3 regions of the Azospirillum sp. B510 genome follow, and region 3 is predicted to be linked to each of the others. Evidence: predicted binding sites of a transcription regulator. Region 3 holds the regulator's gene; each other region holds the start of a gene.
The links. The regulator LexA, encoded in region 3, represses DNA repair genes until DNA is damaged. The targets are predictions, from matches to a motif close to ATGTTCTANTTTGGTTC.

Region 1 (4,123 bases), 1.2 Mb from region 3:
CGCTCTCCCGGCTACCAGCAGATCGATCTCGGCGCCGACGCCCACACGCCGCTGTCCAAGCCCTTCACCGCGCTTGACTTCGACTTCACGCGCAACATGCCGGAGGAGGGCGAGCGGGTGATCGACATCACCATCGTCACCGCCGGCACCTGCCATGGCGTCGCCTTCTGGTTCGACCTGTTCATGGATGACGAGGTGGTCTACCGGTCGGAAAGCCGGGCGCGCACCAACCACTGGAAGCAGGCGATGACCTTCCTGGAAAAGCCGATCCTGCTGTCGGCCGGCGACCGCCTGCGCATCGTCGCCCGCTATGACAACAATCAGATCTCCTTCGGGGTCGATGCCCCGACGGGAGCCAAATGACCGGAGCCGGGGGCGGGTGAGCGGCCTTCCCTCCGCCGGCCGGGCGCCGGCATGGCGACCAGGGCGACGGTTCCGGCTTTCTTCGCCATCGGCTTCGGGCTTATGCTGGCGGTTCGCGAAGCGGCCCGCTGGAAAGGCCGCGTCAAAGCGCCGCACATGAACCCATTCGAGGGCAGAGCTGTTACCTTCGTTTTTGCTGCGACGCACAAAAGTCGAAGCCGAGGGGCACGGACCATGCTGCACATCAAAGACATCGAAGCCTTCGCCCGCATCAACGAGGCGCTGAACGAGGAGACGGCGGGGACGCAGGCCGACCAGTCCGGCGACGCCGCCACCGCTCCCCCATCCCATCCCGCCCTGGTGATGGCGATGCTGGCGACCGGCCGCCTGACCCTGTCCGCCTTGTCGAAGACGGCAGCCGCCCCGTCACAGCCGGATGTCCCGGCGCCCTGGGGCCGGCTGTCCCGCCGTTCCTGACGGTCACAGCAGCGAGAGCTGGTCGCCCGCCGCCGGCGGTACCCGGAAGCGGCTGCAATCGAGTCGCCAGTTCCGCTCGCCCAGCCCATGCTTCCGGCAAGCCAGCCTGAAACGGTGGCGCAGCAGTTCGGCATAGGGACCGCTGCCCTTCATCCGGGTCCCGAATCCGGAGCGGTAGAGCGCGCCGTCCCGGCTCTGCCGCATCAGGCTCAGCACGCGGTCGGCGCGGTTGGCGGCGTGGACGCGCAGCCACTCCTCGAACAGGCCGGCGATCTCCAGCGGCAGGCGCAGCAGGATATAGCTCGCCGCCGTCGCCCCGGCGTCCGCCGCCGCCGCCAGGATCGCCTCCAGCTCATGGTCGTTCAGGGCGGGGATCATCGGGCTGGCGAGAACGGCCACCGGCACGCCGGCCTCCGCCAGGGCGCGGATGGTCTCCAGCCGGCGTGGCGGGGTGCCGGCCCGCGGCTCCATCACGCGGGCGAGGTCGCGGTCCAGGGTGGTGACGGAGATCGCGACCGAGGCCAGCCCGCTGGCGGCCATCGGCGCCAGGATGTCGAGATCGCGCAGCACCAGCGCCGATTTGGTGATGATGGTGACCGGCTGGTTGAAATCGCGGCAGACCTCCAGCACGCGCCGGGTGATGCCCTCCGTCCGTTCGATGGGCTGGTAGGCGTCGGTGTTGGCGCCCAGCGCCAGCGGCTGGCAGACATAGGATTTCGCCCGCAGCTCCTTGGCCAGCAGCTCCGCCGCGTTGCGCTTGGCGAACAGCTTCGTTTCGAAATCCAGTCCGGGCGACAGGTTGAGATAGGCGTGGGTCGGTCGGGCGAAGCAGTAGATGCAGGCGTGCTCGCAGCCCTGGTAGGGGTTCACCGACTGGTCGAAGGCGACGTCGGGCGACTGGTTGCGGGCGATGATCGATCGGGCCGAGGCGGCGGAGACGGTGGTGCGCACCGGATCGGACAGCACGTCGTTGGCGCCGCCGTCATAGCCGGTCCAGCCGTCGTCGGTCAGGACGCGGGTCTCGCGCTCATACCGTCCGGTGGCGTTGCTGACCGCCCCGCGGCCCTTGATCGGTGGTCGCCTTATCTCGTCCATGTCCGCAGCTTAGCCGCCGAGAGGTAGAACGTAAAGTGAACAAACGGGGCGGCGGCCGGTCCATCGATCACCCTACCCAACAAACATAAAGATATCTTTATGCTTGCGCGGCTTTAGGCGCGCTGATACACCCTTGGCAAAGTACAGCGGCAGGGCCGGGGATCCGGCGCGCCTGAAACCGCTGCCCAGTCACACCGCCCACCAGGAGTCATCCCTCATGGCCGCCGAATTCACGGACTACAAGGTCAAGGACATCAGCCTCGCGAGCTGGGGCCGCAAGGAGATCACCATCGCCGAGACCGAGATGCCGGGCCTGATGGCTCTGCGGTCGGAATTCGGCGACGCCAAGCCGCTGGCCGGCGCCCGCATCGTCGGCTGCCTGCACATGACCATCCAGACCGCCGTCCTGATCGAGACGCTGACGGCGCTGGGCGCCACCGTGCGCTGGTCGTCCTGCAACATCTTCTCGACCCAGGACCAGGCCGCCGCCGCCATCGCCGCCGCCGGCATCCCGGTCTTCGCCTGGAAGGGCGAGACGGAGGAGGAGTTCTGGTGGTGCATCGAGCAGACGCTGCGCGGCCCCGATGGCTGGACCCCGAACATGATCCTGGACGATGGCGGCGACGTCACCCAGATCATGCACGACAAGTATCCGGCGATGCTGGACGATGTCCGCGGCCTGTCGGAGGAGACCACCACCGGTGTCCACCGTCTCTATGAGATGATGAAGAAGGGCACGCTGAAGGTTCCGGCCATCAACGTGAACGACAGCGTCACCAAGTCGAAGTTCGACAACCTCTATGGCTGCCGCGAGTCGCTGGTCGACGGCATCAAGCGCGCCACCGACGTGATGGTCGCCGGCAAGGTCGCCGTGGTCGCCGGCTATGGCGATGTCGGCAAGGGCTCGGCCGCCTCGCTGCGCTCGCAGGGGGCGCGCGTCATGGTGACGGAGATCGACCCGATCAACGCGCTCCAGGCCGCGATGGAAGGCTATCAGGTCATCACCATGGACGAGGCGGCGCCGCTGGGCGACATCTTCGTCACGGCGACCGGCAACGTCGACGTCATCACGATCGACCACATGCGGGCCATGAAGGACCGCGCCATCGTCTGCAACATCGGCCACTTCGACAGCGAGATCCAGATCGACGCCCTGCGCAATCTGGTCTGGGAAGAGGTCAAGCCGCAGGTCGACGAGGTGGTGTTTCCCGACGGCAAGCGCCTGATCGTCCTGGCCCAGGGCCGTCTGGTCAATCTGGGCTGCGCCACCGGCCACCCCAGCTTCGTGATGAGCGCCAGCTTCACCAACCAGGTGCTGGCCCAGATCGAGCTGTGGACCAACGCCGCCAAGTACGAGAACAAGGTCTACGTCCTGCCCAAGCATCTGGACGAGAAGGTCGCCCGCCTGCATCTGGACAAGATCGGCGCCAAGCTGACCACCCTGACCGAAAAGCAGGCCGCCTACATCAGCGTTCCGACCGCCGGCCCGTACAAGCCGGACCATTACCGCTACTGAGCGGACGTGGGGTTGACTGAAGAAGGGCCGTCCCGGTGGGGCGGCCCTTCTTTCTTTGTCTGCTCTTCAAATGAAAAGTCAGTTTCTGTTCTGGGTCCCTGCGCTCAGCCACTCCACCATCCCCTTGCCGGCCGCGGCACCCATGGCGAAGCAGCCCTGCAACAGATAGCCGCCGGTCGGCGCCTCCCAGTCCAGCATCTCGCCGGCCAGGAACAGGCCGGGGCGGCGGGTCAGCATCAGCCGTTCGTCCAGTTCCGCCAGGCGGACGCCGCCGGCCGAGGAGATCGCCCGCTCGATCGGGCGGACGCCGGTCAACACCACCGCCAGACCCTTGATCTGCCGGGCCAGCGCCACCGGATCGGTCAGGTCGGCGGCGGGAGCGAACTCGCGCAGCAGGGCGGCGCGCGGGCCGGTCAGGGACAGCGACTTCTTCAGGAAGGTCGACAGCGACTCGGCGCCGCGGCGGCGCAGGCGCTTGACCAGTTCGGCCTCCGCCATGTCCGGCAGCAGGTCCAGCGTCAGGGTCGCCCAGCCCTCCGTCGCGATGGCGTCGCGCAGCGGGGCGCTCAGCGCGTAGACCGCGCCGCCTTCGATCCCGGTTTCGGTGATGACGAACTCACCCTTCAGGCGGCGGCCGGCGGCGGACAAGCCGACGCTCTTCACCGGCTGGCC
Region 2 (4,123 bases), on a different replicon from region 3:
GTCGACGCTGGCGGTCAGCCCGTCCTCCGGCGCCGTCACCGGGGTGGCGCCGACCGACTTGGCGCCGATCGGGTACATCAGGAAGCCATACTGCGAATAGAGCACCTCGTCGCCCGGCCCGGCATAGGAGCGGATCAGCAGGCTGATGATCTCATCCGACCCGGCGCCGCAGACGATTCGGTCGGCGTCCAGGTTGAAGCGCTTGGCGATGGCGCCGCGCAGGCCCGCCGAGCCGCCGTCGGGGTAACGGTGCAGGGTGGAGGCCGCCGCCGCGTAGGCCTCCATCGCCTTCGGGCTCGGCCCCAGCGCCCCCTCGTTGGAGGCGAGCCGGATATGACCCTGATGCTCGCCGCCGACATAGGCGGCGATGTCGAGAATCCCCGGACGCGGCTGCGGGCCGTTCGGCTGGGTCATGGTCTGCTTACCTTCCGACGCTGGTGGATGGGCGGTTTCGGGATGGAATGGAACAGGATGGAACGATCCGGGCGTTGGCTTTCCATCCCGCGGTCAGGGCTGTGGAGGATAAGGCGGGAGCCGCCCCGGCGGCTCGCCCCAATCGCGCAGATCAGCCCAGAGCGAGCGGCACGGCATAGCCGCCGACGACGGTGACCCGCACCGGGATGTCGCCGGTGCGTTCCGTCAGCCGGGCGAGGCGGGGGTCGGCATGCGCGACGAAGTCGGCGACCTCGACCAGATGGACCGACGGTCCGCCGCCGCTCATCCCGATGGCATGTCCGGCGGGATGCCAGGTGCAGAAGCTGACCGGCGGCAGGCCGCAGGCCTCCAGCGAATCCTTCAGCCGGCCGCGGCTGAGATCGCCGCCGATCTCGATGCTCAGCAGGGTGCGGTCGTCGCCGGTCGGCTCGTGCGGGACGGCGGCGATGGCCAGCGCGTCGCGATTCTCGCCACGAGCGTTGCCGCGCCCGCCGAAGGGCAGCCGGGCGACCACCTGTGGGCGGCCGGCATCGGCGGAGACCAGAAAGCGCCACCAGGGGTCAGCATCATCTTCGGCCGGATAGGGCACGACGGCGACGGTCGCCGTCCCCTCCGAAACGGCGCGGAGCGCGGCGGCGGGGGTGTTGACGGCGGTCATCGGCACGAATCCGCCGAAATGGTCGCGGGCGACGTCCCAGAAGCCGCGACGCTCCTCCGGCGCATAGACGGCGACGGCGAAGGGACCCTGCATGCGGGTGAAGGCGGTGATCATCTCCCGCCAGATGCGGACCACGACCTGGGCGGGGAAGGTGCCGGCATGGCGGGCCATCAGGCGCCGCAGGATCGTCGCCTCCCGCGCCGGGCGGAGGAAGATCGGAGCCGCTCCGGCTTCCGCCGCGCCATTGCCCTTGGCCGCGCCGATGCGTTCCACCACCGCGGCGCGGCGCATCAGCAGGTCATGGATCGCGTCGTCGATCTGGTCGATCTCGCGGCGCAAGTCGTCGAGCGGGGTCCGGGCGGGGGCCATGGGTCACGAAACCATTGAATGCAGAGCCGGATAGTAGTAGTCCGCATGCGTCGCGAAATCAAAGAAAACATTGACACTCCAAAGGCCGGCTTCGTAGCTATACGCTCCCGTTACGATCCAGCTCACCGACGGTTTCCGCCCAGGCGCCGCAAGGCCTCACGCAGGCTGGAACCGCTTCCCAAGGCACGAAGCGCCATGTCCGCGTCCCCGACCGCGCCGCAGCCCTTCCCGATCACCCCGGCACCCGACGGCCCGGCCCCCAATGACCAGGTCATGCCGGGCCAGCGCGTGCGTCTGGCGGTGGAGCGGCCGATGCGGCTGGACAGCGGCATCGAGATCGGCGGCTTCCAGATCGCCTACCAGACCTACGGCAGGCTGAACGCCGACAAATCCAACGCCATCTTCATCTGCCACGCCCTGACCGGCGATCATTTCGTCGTGGAGAAGCACCCGGTCACCGGCAAGCCCGGCTGGTGGGAGATGCTGGTCGGCCCCGGCAAGCCGGTGGACACCGACCGCTATTTCGTCATCTGCTCCAACGTGCTGGGCGGCTGCCTGGGCAGCACCGGGCCGAAGGACATCGATCCCGCCACCGGCCAGCCCTATGGCCTGTCCTTCCCGGTGGTGACCATCGGCGACATGGTGCGGGCGCAGAAGCTGCTGGTCGAGCATCTCGGCATCGAGAAGCTGTTCTGCGTCATCGGCGGCTCGATGGGCGGCATGCAGGTGCTGCAATGGGCGGTGGCCTATCCCGAATCGGTGTTCGCCGCGGTGCCGATCGCCACCGCCGCCCGCCATTCGGCGCAGAACATCGCCTTCCACGAGGTCGGGCGCCAGGCGATCATGGCCGACCCGGAATGGCGCGGCGGCAATTATCTGCTGGAGGGCACCCGGCCGGAGGCCGGTCTGGCCGTCGCCCGCATGGCCGCCCATATCACCTACCTGTCGGAAGCGGCGCTGCACCGCAAGTTCGGCCGCAATTTGCAGGACCGCAAGTCGATCACCTACGGGTTCGACGCCGATTTCCAGGTCGAGAGCTATCTGCGCTACCAGGGGGCGGCCTTCGTCGAGCGGTTCGACGCCAATTCCTACCTCTACATCACCCGGGCGATGGATTATTTCGACCTCGCCGCCGATGCGGGCGGATCGCTGGCCAACGCCTTCCGGCCGGGCGGGAAGACCACGCCGGTGCGCTTCTGCCTCGCCAGCTTCTCCAGCGACTGGCTGTTCCCGACCTCCGAATCGCGGGCCATCGTGCATGCGCTGAACGCCGTCGCCGCCAATGTCAGCTTCGTGGAGATCGAGACCGACAAGGGCCATGACGCCTTCCTGCTGGACGAGCCGGAGTTCCATCAGGTCATCCACGGCTTCCTGGAGGGCTGCGCCGAACATCGCGGCCTGTCCGTCCGCCGCCGCGCGCGCTGATTGGGGACGGAACGAAACGCCATGCTGGACATTCGCGACGACCTGAAGCTGATCGCCGAGATGGTGGAGCCGAACAGCCGCGTGCTTGACGTCGGCTGCGGCGACGGCGCCCTGCTGGATTATCTGGCCCACACCAAGAATGTCGACGGGCGCGGCATCGAACTCAGCATGGACGGCGTCCGGCAATGCGTGGCGCACGGCCTGTCGGTGATCCAGGGCGATGCCGAGACCGACCTGAAGGATTACCCGGCCGACGCTTTCGATTACGTCATCCTGGGCCAGACCCTTCAAGCGATGCGGCAGCCGCGCGACGTGCTGGGGATGATGTGCCGCATCGGCCGCCGCGCCATCGTGTCGGTGCCCAATTTCGGCTATTGGCGCGTCCGCACCCAGCTGCTGCTGACCGGCCGGATGCCGGTGACGGAGAAGCTGGGCTACCAGTGGTGGGAAACGCCCAACATCCATTTCTGCACGCTGCGCGACTTCGTCGTCCTGACGGAGGAGATCGGCATCACCATCGAGCAGAGCCGCATCATCGACCGCGCCGGCCGGGTGATCAGCCGCGCCCATTCCGGCTTCGCCAACCTGCTGGGCGAACAGGGCGTCTTCCTGCTGAAACGCGACGGAAGCTGACACCCTTGCGGTGAGGGACGGCAACCCGCGGGTCCTTCGCGCTGTTTACCGGGGCGATACCGAATCCGAATGGAAGGGTCGCCCTCATGCTTCGCTCCCCCTTGCTTGCGCCGGCCGCGGCACTGCTGCTGGTCGGCACCGCCGCCGCCGACGCCCAGACCATGCCGGCGCCGGACAGCGCCGCCGCCCCGCCGCCAATGACGGCGCCGCTGATGACGGCGCCACGGCCGGACGACCAGCCGGCGACCGGAGAGATCACCTCCCCGCCGGGTGTCAGCGGCGAAGCGCCGTCGCGCGAGATGCAGGCCCCGGCCCCCGCCGCCGGACCGGCCGGACCGGCGTCCCCGCCGGTGGCCGCCCTGCCGCCGCCGGCATTCGACCCGGAACAGGCGCGGACAATGGTGGGGACGGAACTGCGCACCCGCGACGGCCGGCCGGCCGGCCGCATCATCGATTTCACCATGGACCGGACCGGCGACCGGGTGGAGCGCATCGTGGTCGCGCCGAACGAGGTGCTCGGGCTGGGCGAGAAGCTGGTGGCATTGCCGGCGGGCATTCTGGGCAGCGGTCCCGACGGACCGACACTGGAGATCGGTCAGGCGG
Region 3 (4,123 bases):
GCTCTGTTCGGCATCCTGTCGGCGCTCGCCTACACGCTGCTGGTCGGGGCGCCGTTGCCGACGGTGCGGTCGGTGCTGATGACCGGCATGGTGATGGGGGCGATCATGCTCGACCGCCATCCCTTGAGCATGCGGCTGGTCGCCTTCGCCGGGATGGTCACCATCGCCATGGATCCGGAGGGGATGCTCGGCCCCAGCTTCCAGATGTCCTTCGCGGCGGTGGTGGCGCTGATCGCCGCCTTCGAGCGCGGCAGTCCCCGGTTGGCCGAGTGGCGACGCGATGCCGGGTGGGTCGTGCGCGGGCTGTTCTATGTCGGCGGCATTCTGCTGACCAGCGTGGTGGCGACGCTGGCGACCTTGCCCTTCTCGCTCTTCCATTTTCAGCAGATCGCCTTCTATGGCGTGCTGTCGAACCTGATCGCCATTCCCATCACCTCCTTCTGGGTCATGCCGTGGAGCCTGATCGCCTATGCGCTGCTGCCCTTCGGATGGGAGGAGCCGGCGCTGATCGCCATGAACTGGGGGGACCGCGCGGTGATCTGGACCGCCGAATTCTTCGGCCGTCTGCCCTGGGCGTCGCTGACCGTGCCGGCGATGCCGGCCGGGGGTTTCACGGCGCTGGTGCTGGGCGGCATCTGGCTCTGCGTGTGGACGCGGCGGTGGCGCTGGCTGGGAATGCTGCCGATCCTCGCCGGCCTGGCCGCACCGATGCTGGCGGAGCGGCCGGACGTGCTGGTGGCCGGGGATGGCACGGTGATGGCGGTGAGGATGCCGGATGGGCGGCTCAGCGCGTCGGTCAAGGGGGGCGGACGGGTGACCGAGACCTGGCGGGAGCGGGATGGCGAGCGGACGGCGGCCGACCCCTGGCCGGCGGCGGGAGAATGGAGCGACGGGGAGCGGTCGCTGGGCTGCGATGGGCTGGGCTGTCTTTATCGGGTACGGGGGAGGAGCATGGCCCTGTCCCGCCTGCCGGATGCGCTGGACGAGGATTGCGGGGCGGCGGATGCGGTGGTGACGACGGCGGTGGCGCGCGGATGCCGGGCGGATCTGGTGATCGACCGCTGGGCATTGCGCCATGAGGGGGCGCATGCGCTGACCGTCACGGCCGATGGGATAAAGGTGGAGACGGTGCGGGGCGTGCGGGGCGATCGGCCCTGGACCGGAGGGAGGTGAATGTGGGCGGGCTCCTTGCCCCCCCGACCCTCCCCCGCCGGGCGGGGGAGGGGGTGTCAGCGTCTCAGTATTTCCGAACGAGCCCGACCAGCTTGCCCTGCACGCGGACGCGGTCGGCGCCGAAGATGCGGGTTTCATAGGCGGCGTTGGCGGGTTCCAGCGCCACCGTGTTGCCCTTGCGGCGCAGGCGCTTCAGCGTCACCTCGCCCTCATCGACGAGAGCGACGACGATGGTGCCGTTCTCCGCCGAGTCACAGCGCTGGATGATGATGGTGTCGTGGTCGAGAATACCGGCCTCGACCATCGAGTCGCCGGACACCTCCAGCGCGTAATGGTCGCCGGTGCTCAGCATCGAGGCGGGGATATCGACGAAGGCGCTGTTGTCGCGCAGGGCTTCGATCGGGGTGCCGGCGGCGATGCGGCCATAGAGCGGCAGTTGCACCGTCTCGTTCGCGGACGCCGGAGCGGGGGCGGGCGGGGCGGCGTCACGGCTGGCGAAGGCGAAATCGCCCCGGATGACGTTGGGCTGGAATTTCGGCTTGACGGCGGCACGGGAACGGGCGGCGTCCAGCCCCTCGGGCAGGCGGAGAACCTCCAGCGCGCGGGCGCGATGGGGCAGGCGGCGGATGAAGCCGCGTTCCTCGAGCCCGGTGATCAGGCGGTGGATGCCCGACTTGGACTTCAGCCCCAGGGCGTCCTTCATCTCGTCGAACGACGGCGAGACACCGCCCTGGCCGAGCCGTTCGTGGATGAACAGCAGCAATTCATGCTGCTTGCGCGTGAGCATCGATGCCTCCCGGCCGTCGCCAGACTGAAGATGGAACAAAAACCAAACGTTGCTCCCCTGTTCTAGTTTGGTTCCTGGGGCGCGTCAAGCCCCCACCGTCCTATTTGAGAACTTGAATGGAACATTTGGAACGGTATGAAACGGTTTTCCCGCCTCCGTTCACTGTTCAATCCGCAAGGTCGCGAGGATGGCGGGCGGTCAGACGCTGAGCGCTCCATCAGTCAGGGGAAGCACGGCCACCATGGCGCCGGCCGGCTCCGGGTCGGCATTGGGCGGGCGACGGATCAGGCAGTCGGCCTGGGCGTAAAGCGAGGTGATGGCGCTGTCCTGGCGGGCGAAGGGCGTCACCGTCGGAATGCCGTCGGGGCCGGTGGCCAGGGTCGCGCGCAGGTAATCCTCGCGGCGGTCGTTGGCCTTCAGGGCGGTGGCCAGGCGGGCGCGCGGCGGCGGGCGGTCGTCCTCGGGCGGCAATCCCTGCAACAGGCGCAGGACCGGGCGTAGGAACAGCAGGGCGGTGACACCGGTGGAAACCGGATTGCCCGGCAAGCCCAGCAGCGGAACCGACCCGGCGCGCCCGAACATCACCGCCTTGCCCGGCCGCATCGCCACGGCCTGAACCTCCAGCGTCAGCCCGTAGTCGGCCAGAACGTCGCGCACAAGGTCGTAATCGCCATGGGCGGCGCCGCCGGTGGTGACCAGCAGGTCGCAGCCGGCCGCTCCCTTCGCCAGTGTGGCGACACTGTCCGGCGTGTCCCTGGCGACGCCGAGATTGTGGGCGAGGCCGCCCTGGGCGGTGACCAGGGCGCACAGGCCGAGCGCGTTGGTGCTGACGATCTGGCTCGGCCCCAGCGGGTCGCCGGGCAGGGCGATCTCGTCGCCGGTGGCGAGGATGGCGATGCGCGGCCGGCGATGGACCGACAGCCAGGGCAGATTGCCGCCGGCGGCCAGCGCGATGTCGCGGGCGGTCAGGCGCCGGCCCCGCGGCAGCAGCTCCTGCCCGGCCGTGAAGTCGAATCCAGCCTGCCGGACGAAGCGGCCGGCGACCACGGCGCGGCCGATCCGGACGCTGGTATCGTCGGCGTCGCAATCCTCCTGCATCACCACGGCGTCGGCGTCCTCGGGCAGGGGCGCGCCGGTGAAGATGCGCACGGCCTCGCCCGGCCCGATCCTGCCGGCGAAGGCATGGCCGGCGGCGGATTCGCCGATGCGGCGGAGCGTGACGGGTGTCTCCGCGGTCGCGGCGGCGATGTCGGCGGCGCGCACCGCCCAGCCATCCATGGCGGCGGCGTGGAAGGGCGGCTGGGTCAGGCGGGCGATCGCCGGTCCGGCCAGCACCCGGCCGAGAGCCTCGGGCAATGCCACGGTCTCCGCCGGCAGCGGGGCGAAGGCCGACAGGATGCGCGCGCGCGCCTCGGCGACGGAGATCATGGCGTCAGGTCCCGGCTGATGGAACGGCGGGCGTCACGGCGGCGCCACCCCAGTCGCCGCTCTTGCCGCCGGCCTTGTGCAGCAGGCGGACATCGGTGACGGTCATGCCGCGATCCACCGCCTTGCACATGTCGTAGACGGTCAACGCCGCGATGGTGACGGCGGTCAGCGCCTCCATCTCCACGCCGGTCTGGCCCTTCAGCTTGCAGGTGGCGGTCACGTCCACCGCGTTGCGGGCCGGGTCGCAGGAGAGATCCACCTTGACCGAGGTCAGCATCAGCGGGTGGCACAGCGGGATCAGGTCCGGGGTGCGTTTCGCCCCCATGATGCCGGCCAGCCGGGCGACCGACAGCACGTCGCCCTTCCTGACGCCGCCCTGCATGATGAGAGCCAGGGTGTCCGGCCGCATCAGCACGGTGGCGGCCGCGGTGGCGGTGCGTTCGGTGTCGGCCTTGTCGGAGACATCGACCATCACCGCCTTGCCGTCGGCGTCGAAATGGGTGAAGCCGCTCATCGGCCGGTCTCCTGAAGCGGTTTTTCCATGAAGACGCTGACGTCGTGGTCCTTGTAGCAGCCGTAGGGGCCACGGTCGGCGAAGCCGGCCCGGCGGTAGAGCGCCAGCGCCTCGTGCTGGTGTATGCCGGATTCGAGCAGCAGGGCGGACAGCCCCTCCGCCCGCGCCAGTTCCTCCAGGCGGGCGAGCAGGCGCTCGCCGACGCGGTGGCTACGGGCGGA

Region 1: the regulator LexA is predicted to act here: its motif matches at 1,962-1,978, upstream of AZL_RS14160 (PA0069 family radical SAM protein).
Region 2: the regulator LexA is predicted to act here: its motif matches at 1,517-1,533, upstream of pheA (chorismate mutase).

What each region holds. Positions count from the first base shown of each region.
Region 1 is NC_013854.1:3,027,108-3,031,230, reverse strand. Features, by position in the region: gene AZL_RS14170 (tetratricopeptide repeat protein) at 1-363, shown strand, start outside; gene AZL_RS14165 (hypothetical protein) at 598-840, shown strand; gene AZL_RS14160 (PA0069 family radical SAM protein) at 844-1,935, opposite strand; gene ahcY (adenosylhomocysteinase) at 2,153-3,451, shown strand; gene AZL_RS14150 (NAD(P)/FAD-dependent oxidoreductase) at 3,530-4,123, opposite strand, start outside.
Region 2 is NC_013855.1:483,555-487,677, reverse strand. Features, by position in the region: gene hisC (histidinol-phosphate transaminase) at 1-414, opposite strand, end outside; gene pheA (chorismate mutase) at 566-1,462, opposite strand; gene AZL_RS17455 (homoserine O-acetyltransferase MetX) at 1,658-2,887, shown strand; gene metW (methionine biosynthesis protein MetW) at 2,909-3,520, shown strand; gene AZL_RS17445 (PRC-barrel domain-containing protein) at 3,607-4,123, shown strand, end outside.
Region 3 is NC_013854.1:1,834,208-1,838,330, reverse strand. Features, by position in the region: gene AZL_RS08500 (ComEC/Rec2 family competence protein) at 1-1,173, shown strand, start outside; gene lexA (transcriptional repressor LexA) at 1,238-1,960, opposite strand; gene glp (molybdopterin molybdotransferase MoeA) at 2,159-3,388, opposite strand; gene moaC (cyclic pyranopterin monophosphate synthase MoaC) at 3,393-3,902, opposite strand; gene AZL_RS08480 (GNAT family N-acetyltransferase) at 3,899-4,123, opposite strand, start outside.